One region of the Ruegeria sp. HKCCA5929 genome, then DNA from elsewhere that is predicted to be linked to it. Evidence: riboswitches for the same ligand, from Rfam matches in the RefSeq annotation. Region 1 holds a riboswitch; each other region holds the start of a gene.
What was found. Region 1 has a riboswitch for cobalamin ahead of GOV90_RS06465 (hypothetical protein). Riboswitches for the same ligand answer to the same signal wherever they lie in the genome.

Region 1 (3,987 bases):
AGTAAACCCCGAACGTGCCGGTTACAATTTTGATGTCATCTTCGGCCTGTCCTATCAAATCGATCCATCGCAACCTGCGCGCTTCGACAGTGATGGTCGGTTGGTCGATCTTGACAACAGACGAATTCGCAATCTGACATTCGGTGGCCAACCTGTTCAACCTGCGCAAAGATTTGTCTTGGCCAGCAACAACTACCGCGCCAGCGGAGGCGGACATTTTCCTGCCGCCTCTGCGGCCCAACGCATCAACCTACCACCGCTCGACATCAAGGAACTGACGCGGGATTACCTGTCTCGTCGCCTTCCGCCCGACCCAATAGCGCGGCACCCCTATCCGTTTACACTGACAGCTCAAACGGGCGTAAATGCCTTGCTTCGAACAGGTCCCGGTGCCCTTGAACACATGGATGAGCTGCGCATGTTCAACGCCCAATTGCTAAGTCCTGATGAAGCCGGGTTCGAGCGGATCCGTCTGACGTTCTGACGGGTTGTCTTTTGCCCTCGCCTTCCCTATATCCAGAGTCGAGAGGTTGGCGCGGGCGAGCGCCTCGCCAACCTGGTCAGGTCCGGAAGGAAGCAGCCACAACGAGCCCCGCTTGGGTCGATGTCCAACCTCTCACTTTCCCCTCACATACCTAATGGGTGATACGCGGTCTCACCCAAAACGTGTTCAGATGTCGACAAAGCGTGGCCAAAGGGCCGCGTTACGACGGGCAAAAGCCCCAATATGCCCAACTTCAGATAACCCAAATTCAGCAGGTTTCAGCAGATGTCGTTTGGCCTTGGGGCCATAGAGATCGGCAAGCCGCCATACCGCCTCGGGTGGGACCATCTGGTCATCTTCAAAAGTAAACAGATCCACCGGTTTTTCAGTTTCTGTCCAACGCGCATCAGGCAACCCGGCTCCGATCTCGGGCATGTAACTCGAAGGAGCGGTGCACCATTTACGCCATTGCCAGTAGACCGATGCCGGCAAATCCGCACCAAAACCGATTGCCTTTCCGGGCAAGTACCCAAGCGCTTTGACCAGCAATGGGGCGTGCCCATACCAGAACACCCCGGCCAATCCACGGTAGGGCCATGGGTGATCGTTCAGGGTCACAAGCCCAGAACACACACAAATCATCCGGTCGATTTTGTCGATATCGGGCTGTACGGGTCCCAGCATGGCACCTACAGAATGACCAATCGTCCATTGTTGTGCACCGGGAAAACGCCTGCGCATTTCCGCCCGCGCCGCCGGCATATCGATCAAGGCCCAATCGGCCATTGTCGCACGTGCATCCTTCATGCGGCCGGTCAAAGAGTGCCCGAAGTCCCGGTAATCATAGGTTAGGCACGCCATGCCGCGCTCAGCGGCCAGCCAACGTGCGAAGTGGCGATAATAGTCGCGTGGCACGCCTGTGGCACTGTTCAGCACAACCACTGTGCCGGGTTCCGACAACGGTCGGTACAAGCGCGCTGAAAGGGTTGATGACCCGGACGGAAAGAGGAACTCTTCGGTTAAAACCGTCTGTTCTGTATCCAACATGATCCCTGACCCTGCGCCGAAGACAAAGTTTCTTACTTCAATAATTGAAACTCTACGCGGGAAGTTTTTACCCATCCAGCATGACCAAACGTCGGGGACAAAGATCCGCTTGACTCGGAACCGGATCAGACGCTAGCGATTGTGTGATGGTTCCTGTCCCCCACAAGGGGTCGGGATGAAAAGGGAACACGGTGCGGTTCCGTCTGGTCATCCGGACGCTAACCAATGCCGCGACTGCCCCCGCAACTGTAAGCGTTGAGCAATGCCGAAACGCCACTGGCCCCGAGGGCTGGGAAGGTCGGCAAAGCCATGACCCGCAAGTCAGGAGACCTGCCATCGAAACTGAAACCGAAACTCGGGCGGGGTGTCCGGGCAGGTCCTGACTGCACTTCGCTGTCCCACCTGACCCGATCCTTCTGTCCACCACGCGCGGAGGGCGCAGGATGATCTGGAAGACAAAGACGCATGAATACAGCGCAACGGTATGTCAGCGGACGGGCAAAACCTGCCCCGCCCTGGCGCGGCTGGCGCGCTCGATCTCCGAGGCCATGACACAAGCTTCGGCTGCCACAGGCGACGACTTCGAGTTTGACGGTAGTAGTGAACTTTCACATTGCACGAAAGGGTGTCAGGCAATTTTCCAGGCACAATCAGACAGTGTTCGCGTGTTTTGTGACACGCAACCCGACGCAGCAATTGAAGACCTGAACCTCTATGCTGATCTGATTTTTGGAAACACGTTCCGCACCCTGCCATCTGGCATCATTGCAAACCCACCATGCGCGATGATCGAGGTTGCAACGCTACGGCCCCGGAAAACCGTACACGCACCCGAACAGCTTTCGGCCTGAGGTCACACCACCTGCGCCGGGGAAACCCGGGCCGCCCAAGCCAGCTGCGCGTCTGTTTCCACAGCACAGGGGCGCAGCGACCGCAGACGCTCCAGCGCCTTGTCAGCCCGTTCGCCGCACTCGACCATCAGACGCAGGACAACCATCCCCGACCTGCCACAGCCGCCCCGACAATGCACCAGCACTCGGCCTCCTCCAGCCAGGGCATGCCGGGCGGCGGCGCTAACTTCTGGCCACGCCTCTTCAACCGCCGCCGTTGGTGCGCCAAAGTCTTCGATCGGCAGATGCACCCACCGGCTGGCGCGGCTTTGAATATCGCTGCCAAAATCCTGCGCCCCGTGCTGAAGCATCTCGACATCCGTTGTCATTGAAATGACAATCCCCGGCTTCCACGCGGCAATCGTATCCAGATCCGTCTCATAGTCCCCGCCATGTCCGGGTATAGACGTCAGGGCCAGCGTTCCTCCTGCGACTTGCAGGGCATAGATAACCAGCTGCGACATGAACGTGTGTCCTCCACCAGGAACTCTTTACAAAAATGAGTCTTAAATTTTGTTGGAACAGCTTAGTGCGAATCCGGTCGGAATCTAAATCAAAAATCATCGCGCCGCGCAGTGGACGCGGAAGGCAGCGGCCACTACGCTGAGCCGAAGCACCGAATCCGACCGAGAAAACATGACCGACACGCCCAGCCCCGCCTATCAGGTTCTCGCCCGCAAATATCGCCCGGAAACCTTTGCCGATCTGGTGGGTCAGGATGCCATGGTACGCACCCTGAAAAACGCATTCGAAGCGGACCGGATTGCGCAGGCTTTCATCATGACCGGCATTCGCGGCACCGGCAAAACCACCACCGCGCGGATCATCGCCAAGGGTATGAACTGCATCGGCCCCGACGGCAATGGCGGCCCGACGACCGAGCCTTGCGGGCAATGCGAACATTGCGTGGCGATCATGGAAGGCCGCCATGTCGATGTGATGGAGATGGACGCCGCCAGCCGGACCGGTGTGAATGACATTCGCGAAATAATCGACAGTGTCCGCTATCGCGCCGCCAGCGCGCGTTACAAGATCTACATCATCGACGAGGTCCACATGCTCTCGACCAGCGCTTTCAACGCGCTGCTCAAGACGCTCGAGGAACCGCCTGAACATGTGAAGTTTATCTTCGCAACAACCGAAATCCGCAAAGTGCCGGTCACGGTTCTGTCCCGCTGTCAGCGCTTTGATCTGCGCCGGATCGAGCCCGAAGATATGATCGGGCTTCTGCAAAAGATCGCAACCGCCGAAGATGCCCAAATCGCCGATGACGCGCTGGCGCTGATCACACGTGCCGCGGAAGGATCGGCACGGGATGCAACCTCGCTGCTGGATCAGGCGATTTCGCACGGGGCGGGTGAAACCACTGCCGAGCAGGTCCGCGCAATGCTGGGCCTTGCGGACCGTGGCCGCGTTCTGGACCTGATGGACATGATCCTGCGGGGCGACGCAGCGGGTGCGCTGACGGAACTCAGCGGGCAATACGCTGAGGGCGCAGACCCTCTGGCCGTCTTACGCGATTTGGCCGAAATCACCCATTGGGTGTCCGTCGTCAAAATTACGCCC
Region 2 (3,987 bases), on a different contig from region 1:
GAAATCCGCCCGTCTACCTCGGGCAAGACAACATGCATGACAAGGTCGGCAGGTGAGAGACCGCGTTCCGCCTCAGCCCAGGCTTTGCGGCGCGAGGTGGCCAGAGCGACCTGAAACACCGGCACATTGGCGGCATCCAGCGGAGACGTGCCCGACGCGCCTTTGCCCGAAAAGGACGTTGCGTTGATGATGGCAGCGGGGGTCAACGCCCCAAGCGTCTCGCGCAACCAATCGGCAGCAGTTGGCGCTTTGAGCGAAGGCGCGAACAGGCCCACTGCCGCAAATCCGCGCGCACGCAAGCTGCGGATCAGAGCTGCGACTGGGGCAGTGTCGGCCGACGTCAGGTAGGCGCGGTAAAACGTGACGACGATACGTTTTGCGTCGCCTTCGAACGCGGTATCCGTTGGGATTACACCACGATCCGGGCACCATGCGCCGCATTCAGGCAGGGTCTTTGCGCCCATCACCGGCCCGGCATAAAGCCCGGCTGCCAAGGCCATCTGGGCCAATGCCGCTTGCGCCGCGACCTCGCCACCGGTGTCGCACAGATGGGCCAAACGGCGTAGCGTTGAAACGGGCAGGGTGGAATAGTCATCCAGCCGCGTATCTTCGCGCCCATCCGCGGGCAGAATGGCAAGCGCGATACCCTTGGCCTGCGCCAGCGCCAGAACCTGTTGCAAGCCGTAGGACCAGTAAGGCACGCCGCCGATCAGGCGGATCAGAATGCCCTTGGCGCCGTCCAACGTCTGCTCGACATAAGTGTCGACGGACAGAGGGTGTTTGAGAGCGGTCAAATTGGCCAGTCGAAGCGTTGGCATTCGACCCTCGGTTCCGCCGCCACGATGCCAGCCCGCCGCGAAAGCGCCGAGGTCGCTGTCCGAGAAGGACAAAACAACCAGATCCGCCGGGCTTTGGCCCAGATCGGTTGGGGTCTCGGTTTCCTCGAGCCCGTGGCTTTCGCGGAAGACGACGTGCATGGTTTACTCGGCAGCCTCGGTGACGCCCGCGAGGATCGCGTGGATTTCGGCCTCTTTGATGTCGTCATGCTCGGCGATAACAACCAGACGCGAACGGCGCTCTTCCTCTGGTCCCCATGGGCGGTCATATTGGTGACGGACGCGTGTGCCCACAGCCTGAACCAGCAGGCGCATGGGTTTGCCCTGTACTGCCGCATAACCTTTGACCCGCAGGATGTTCAGCTCGGTCGCCAGACGTTCGATCTTGGCGACCAGATCGGCTGGATCGGTTTGTTCCGGCAACTCGACGATGATGCTTTCGAAATCGTCATGTTCGTGATCGTGATGACCGTCGTGGTGCGACGGACGTGCATCCATGTCGTCTTCGGCTGCGGCTTCCAGACCCAGTACAACGCGGACATCCACAACGCCCTCGGCGACTTCGACAACAGGCAGGGGGCGCGGTGCTTCGGAGGCGATGACTTCCTTGGCCTTGGCCACACCTTCGGGTCCTGCAAGATCAGGCTTGGTCAACAGGATGATGTCGGCGCAAGAGATCTGATCCTCAAACACCTCGGACAGGGGCGTTTCGTGATCGATCGAGTCGTCGGCGAGGCGTTGGGCATCGACAGCTTCGACATTCGGGGCAAAGCGACCGGCGGCGACGGCCTCGGCATCGGCCAGAGCGATCACGCCATCGACAGTGATCTTTGAGCGGATATCCGGCCAGTCGAACGCTTTCAGCAGCGGCTTGGGCAGGGCGAGGCCAGAGGTTTCGATCAGGATGTGCTCGGGGCGCGGCTCCAGCGCCATCAGGGCTTCGATGGTTGGGATGAAGTCGTCGGCCACGGTGCAGCAGATGCAACCGTTTGCCAGCTCCATGATGTTTTCCGCAGGGCAATCCGGGATGGCGCAGGATTTCAGGATGTCGCCATCCACGCCCACATCGCCAAACTCGTTGACGACAACAGCCAGACGTTTGCCCTGCGGGTTCTGCATCAGGTGTTTGACCAGCGTTGTTTTTCCCGAGCCCAGAAAGCCGGTGATCACGGTGACGGGAAGTTTTTCGAGATTCGACATGTCAGGCTCCAATCGGGGGAATGCGCGAAGCGCAGTTTTTGCGGAAATGTTCAGGGCGCTCGCGCCATTTCACCAGGCCATCTTCGGTGGCCAGATACTTGGTTGCGCCGTCGACGATTACATCGACATGGTCCACTTCGTTCAGGTTTTCGTAAACGAAGGTCCAGCGATCGGGGCCACCGCGCAGCACGATAGAACAGCCCTGATCGCAGTTCGAAAGGCATTCGACAGGTTTCAGGGTGATGCCTTCAGGCAGTTCGGCTTGTTCCAAGGCCTGGTGCAGCAATGTGCCGGGGCGTTGCGCATCGTCTTCGATAGGCAGCCCGCGGCGGCAGGTCGTGCAGACCAGCAGCTCGACCGGTGTGGTCTCAGTCATGTCTCTCATCCCCCCAAATCCTCTTCGCGGGGGACGGGGTTTCAAGCGGGCCACGTGTTGCAACATGGACCCGATACCGGAACACCCCGCCCGGTTTCAACTTCGGGTGCTGGCAGGTCTCCCGGCTTGAGGATGTCAGAGGGCCGGTACGTCAGGGTCCTCTGTCGGATGTCCCGCCTTCCCGGCCTAGGCCAGTGGCATTGGGCACCCTCTCCGGTCACGGTCGCGGGGGCGGCTGCGTTTGGCGGAAGATCCGTTGACGCATTCCCTTTTCATCGGCTCTTGCCGACACCAACGAATGGGTCATGCGGCACCGCTGGCCCGCTTGTCAAGCGCGTTGCGCGTAACATCAGGGGGCGGGTGTGAAAAGCGACCTGTGGTTGTCGTTGGGCGGCATGAATGGTCAGATAAATCCGTGATCGCATGACGGGTACAAGCCAGCAGGGAGAGGCGACATATGAAAGTAGGATTCATCGGGTTGGGAAACGTTGGCGGCAAGCTTTCGGGTTCCTTGCTGCGAAACGGGATTGATCTGACGGTGCACGATCTGAACACGGATCTGGTGGCCGAGTTCGTCGCCCGCGGTGCAAAGGCGGCAGAAGGCCCGGCACAGTTGATGCGCGATTGCGATGCGGTCATCACCTGCTTGCCATCGCCTGCGGCATCAGATGCGGTCATGCAAGAGATGCTGCCTGAAGTGGGCCCCGGCAAGATCTGGATGGAGATGTCGACAACCGATGAGGCCGAGGTCAAGCGTTTGGGGGCCGAGGTGATCGAACGCGGCGGTGCGGCGGTGGACTGCCCGGTTTCGGGCGGGTGCCATCGGGCGGCCACCGGCAATATCTCGATCTTCGCGGGATGTGACCGTGCGACTTTTGAGCGGATTCTGCCGTTTCTGACCACCATGGGACGGCGTGTTTTGCACACGGGTGAATTGGGCTCTGCCTCGGTTTTGAAGGTGCTGACCAACTATCTGGCCACAGCCAACCTGATCACCTGCGCCGAAGCGCTGGTCACGGCAAAGGCGGCGGGCATGGATCTCAACACGACATATGAGGCGATAAAAATCTCGTCCGGTACGTCCTTTGTGCATGAAACGGAAAGTCAGGTCATACTGAATGGTTCGCGCGACATCTCCTTCACTATGGACTTGGTGAAAAAGGACATTGGTCTGTTTCAAGAGGTAGCGGACCGCGCCGGGGTGCCTCTGGAAATGAATCCGGTCATGATCAAGATTTTTGAAGATGGCATTGCCCGGTATGGCGATCGCGAGCTGTCGCCGAATATCATCAAACGTCTGGAAGAGGCGACTGGTTTGGACATCACAGCCCCCGGTTTCCCGCCGGAGATGGAAGATGATGAACCGGAAGAGCCGGGGTATGAGGTTGTCCCGCAAGGCCGGGGCTCGGCGTAGAGGTTCAAGCTAACCTTTCCAACAAAACTAATCGGCAATCGGGGTGGGCCAGCCCAGAAATCCGGCCCCGATTGCCGCGCTAGTACATAACGTTGATCATCACCAATGAAACGACAAGGAACAGCGCGGTCATGATGCCGCCTGAACGGACGAAATCCATG
Region 3 (3,987 bases), on a different contig from region 1:
GCCTCCAAGCCGGCCTCTTCGAACAGGTCCTTGCGATAGACAACCATTTGCGTCCAGCCATCCACCGGAACCGAGGCGGTTTCACCATTGAACGCTGCCATGCCCAAGGCACCCGGAGCGAAAGTATCAGCGCCCAGTTCTTCGATCACTTCGGTCGCAGCTTCGGTGTCCAGAATGCCCGCTTCGGCCCACGGCAGGGCGTACTGCAACGGGTGGTAGACCACATCTGGCAAGTCACCTGCGGCAAAGGCTGCGGTTGCGCGGGTGCCCAAATCCGTTTCTGTGACAGGTATCACCTCAACGGTTGTACCGGTCTCAGCTTTGAACTGGTCAGCCATTTCCTGCTGTTTCGCCAGACGCTCCGGCTGTTCCTCGGTCGTCCAGAAACGGATCGTGTCCGCCTGTACCGACATGGCCATCAGCGCCAGTGCCAACGAAGAGCCGAGCATCAGCTTGGCTGCTTTTGGTGTAAGTTTCATGGTCGGTTTCCTCCCCGATTGTCTTCCATGGATTGTTTGATTTTTTTCGCCAACTCGTTCGACGTCAGCAGTGGCGGCCCGTCAGAGTCGCGTTCGATCAGCACCGCCTGGCTGAGCTCGCGCAAAGTTGCGGGCTCTTCCCCTCGGGTCTGAAGTATCAACATCGTAGCAAGGCGTTCACCCGCCCGTTTGGAGTCGACGCTGAACGTCGTCAGCCCGGGGCTGGCGTATTGGCATTCCGGGACCCCGTCATATCCAAGAACCGAGACATCGCGTCCGATCTCAAGGCCAAATTCTGCACAGACAGAGTAGCTTCCCAATGCGGCCTGATCCGTCGCAAATACAATCGCGGTCGGCGGGACAGGAAGACGCAATAAAGCGCGCGCTTCAGCGGCCCCTTCTTCGCGGGTGCGCGCGCCTTCTCGGATCAATTCGGGATCGACTGGCAATCCTGCAGCCCTAAGCCCATCGACATAACCATCGCGACGCAGGTGGCTGTAGTTGAACTTTGGATCACTGCCGACAAACCCGATACGGCTGTGACCAAAACGGACCAGACGTTCGACCGCGCCGCTCATGGCTTTTTCACCGGAAATATCAAACCACGATGTGTCGTCCTGATAGCCGGTTCGACCATATCCTGTCCGACCATAAAGGATGAAAGGCACCTGCAGGTCGCTGAGGTACCCAACTCGCGCGTCATCTACTTCGGTGCGTGGCAGGATAAATCCATCGGCCTTTCGTTCTTCGACCAAACGGCCCAAAACATTTAACATGTCCTGCTTCGACTTCGCGGTCGAAATTGTCATCGTCCAGTCAGACGCACTTGCAGCTTCACAAGCCCCTGCCAGAAAGTCCTGAAAAAACGGATTGTGCCGGTCCGGTTCTTCACTGTTGATGACCATGGCAATGGCACGCACGCGCCCCGTTCGAATAGCCTGAGCATGGCTGAGCGGGCGATACCCCATCTTGCGCGCCGTCACCTCAACACGCTTTCGCGTTGATTCTGAGATGTCGGAATACCCGTTCAATGCACGCGACACGGTGCTTTTCGAAAGACCAAGGTGATGTGCCAATTCGTCAAGCTTCACCCGCCCACCGGACGCGGCGCGCTGGGACCGGATTTGTCGCTGTTGCAATTCGGGATTCGCCATCATTCTTTCATTTAACTGTTCCGAAACCGGTTTCGGCAATCAAAAAATTAATTCCAGCACCCCGCGACGGACAATCACTCCCAATCAACGAACAGGTCACAACACCAACACTTAGACATCACCGCAGCCGATGAGATTAAAGCGGAACACCTCCGGAATTCGCAGATGACCCTTCCAATGCCGCAATCGGGAGTTGACCGTGCTCAAGTTTTTCTGTCATCAACGCGCCATGTTCGGTTCCGGGGAGTCACCCGGAGGCAATAGGGAATGCAGTGCGGCACGTTCTTGGCCAAATCTGCAACTGCCCCCGCAACTGTAAGCGGCGAGCGAGACTGATTACGCCACTGGGTTACACCCGGGAAGGCCAGTTGAGCGTTAAGACCCGCAAGTCAGGAGACCTGCCGAACATGCGCCCTCGGAAAGGGTGCTCATCATCGGCGACGGGGTGTGCGCCGGATCTGTTTGCCCGATGGGGCAAATAGTTTCGCATTCCCCAATGTCAAAAACCTATGCGTGCCGGGGAAGGCGCGACGTGAGAAGGACGTATTTGTGAAACACTTTTTGTTGGCCGCGGCCGCTAGTGCGGCGCTGCCCGCGCTGGCGCAGGCTCATTTCCTGCTGGAATACACCGAGGATACCATGATCGAGCGTCCCGGGGAGGTTCCTGTCAAGTTGGTCTTCTGGCATCCGTTTGAAGCCGGGCACGTGATGACCCTGGAAAAGCCAGAAGAATTCTATGTGATCCACAACGGCGAAAAGACCGATCTGTTGGGTACATTGGAAGAAACCACATTCGAAGGCCCCGAGAACAGCGCCAAAGCCTTTCTCGGTTCGGTCCCGGTGAAACGTTCCGGCGACTATGTGCTGGTGACGGTACCTGCGCCTTACTACGAAGAATCCGAGGATATCTATATCCAGCAGATCACTAAGGCTTACCTGAACCGCAATGAACTGCCCACCGACTGGGATCAACCGCAAGGTCTGGCGACCGAAATTCTGCCGTTGAACAAGCCCTATAACGTCATTGCAGGTTCCACCTTCACCGGCCGTGTACTGAGCGAAGGCGAACCGGTTGCCGGTGCTGAGATCGAAATCGAATACATGGCAGCCGAGCCCGATCTGGCGGGAAACGGTGCCAAAGACGCCACAGCATCCCCACTGCCGGGCGGCGCATTGGTCGCGATTTCAGATGAGAACGGCTATTTCACCTTTGGTGTACCGAAAGCGGGTTACTGGGGTTTTGCTGCTTTGGGTTCGGGCCCAAAAACCGAATATGAAGGCAAAGAACTGAGCCAGGATGCTGTGATCTGGATCCGCGCCTGGGATCTGGAGTAACCCCTATGCACATCGTGGACGGAGCCCTCTCGAACCCAGTTGTGATCGGCGGCGCAATCGCAGCGGCTGGCGGCATTGCCATAGGGCTGAAATCGCTGGACCTCGACCGCATTCCCACCGCGGGCGTCCTGTCGGCCAGCTTTTTTGTAGCCTCGCTGATCCATGTGCCGATCGGCCCGTCCTCTGTGCATTTGATACTGAACGGTCTGGCCGGGCTTTTGCTCGGCTGGGCCGCTTTTCCTGCGCTGTTTGTTGGCTTGCTGCTTCAAGCCGTGTTTTTTGGTTTTGGCGGTTTGACTGTGCTTGGGATTAACACGGTCAACATCGCACTTCCGGCAGTGCTGACATGGATGATCTTTGGCCGTCTGATCGCACGCGGCTCTCCTGTACAGGGCGCTATTTGGGGCGGGATCGGAGGCGCGTTTTCGATTGCAGCCACGACGGCCCTTGTCGCTGTCTCTCTGGCTCTGTCTGGTGACGCGTTTCTACCAGCCGCGAAACTGGTCTTTTTTGCACATATTCCCGTCATGGCAATCGAAGCGGTACTTACCGGTTTCGCTATTCTATTGACCCGCAAGGTCAAGCCTGAACTCTTTTTTAGGGGGGCCCCCGTATGAGGCATCTGATTTTTGCAGTTGCGATATGGCTTACCCCGCTTCCTGCGCTGGCCCATAAAGTTATCGCAGGGGTCTTTCCTGCAGGCGACGCGATTGAAGGGGAATTGGGCTTTTCCAACGGCGACATGGCTGAAAACCAAGAAGTTGTTGTTTACGGCCCCGATGGCGCTGAACTGGGGCGAACAGTCACAGATACCGATGGTTTCTTCCTCTACACCCCCACCGAACTTGTCGCGCACACTTTCAAAGCAGATCTGGGCGCCGGTCATCTTGCCGAGGTCACCATGCCCGCCGAGGAAGTGGCTGAGATTTTGGGCGTGGATGCCGAGCTTGTAAAACCTGTTACGCAGGTTGAAAACGCAAACGACACCGCGACGACTGTCGCGTCATTAACCGACGAGG

Region 2: linked by a shared signal. The riboswitch ahead of GOV90_RS13175 (DUF1636 domain-containing protein) and the one ahead of GOV90_RS06465 (hypothetical protein) in region 1 are both predicted to bind cobalamin.
Region 3: linked by a shared signal. The riboswitch ahead of GOV90_RS09865 (DUF4198 domain-containing protein) and the one ahead of GOV90_RS06465 (hypothetical protein) in region 1 are both predicted to bind cobalamin.

The regions. Positions count from the first base shown of each region.
Region 1 is NZ_WQGE01000002.1:352,096-356,082, forward strand. Features, by position in the region: gene GOV90_RS06450 (bifunctional 2',3'-cyclic-nucleotide 2'-phosphodiesterase/3'-nucleotidase) at 1-484, shown strand, start outside; RNA gene ffs (signal recognition particle sRNA small type) at 524-622, shown strand; gene GOV90_RS06460 (hypothetical protein) at 671-1,531, opposite strand; cobalamin riboswitch at 1,662-1,884, shown strand; gene GOV90_RS06465 (hypothetical protein) at 1,975-2,382, shown strand; gene GOV90_RS06470 (dual specificity protein phosphatase family protein) at 2,385-2,885, opposite strand; gene GOV90_RS06475 (DNA polymerase III subunit gamma/tau) at 3,058-3,987, shown strand, end outside.
Region 2 is NZ_WQGE01000005.1:65,401-69,387, forward strand. Features, by position in the region: gene cobN (cobaltochelatase subunit CobN) at 1-977, opposite strand, end outside; gene cobW (cobalamin biosynthesis protein CobW) at 981-2,036, opposite strand; gene GOV90_RS13175 (DUF1636 domain-containing protein) at 2,038-2,412, opposite strand; cobalamin riboswitch at 2,506-2,723, opposite strand; gene GOV90_RS13180 (NAD(P)-dependent oxidoreductase) at 2,870-3,826, shown strand; gene GOV90_RS13185 (SLC13 family permease) at 3,906-3,987, opposite strand, start outside.
Region 3 is NZ_WQGE01000003.1:217,386-221,372, reverse strand. Features, by position in the region: gene GOV90_RS09875 (ABC transporter substrate-binding protein) at 1-479, opposite strand, end outside; gene GOV90_RS09870 (LacI family DNA-binding transcriptional regulator) at 476-1,633, opposite strand; cobalamin riboswitch at 1,851-2,054, shown strand; gene GOV90_RS09865 (DUF4198 domain-containing protein) at 2,183-2,968, shown strand; gene cbiM (cobalt transporter CbiM) at 2,974-3,585, shown strand; gene GOV90_RS09855 (cobalt ABC transporter permease) at 3,582-3,987, shown strand, end outside.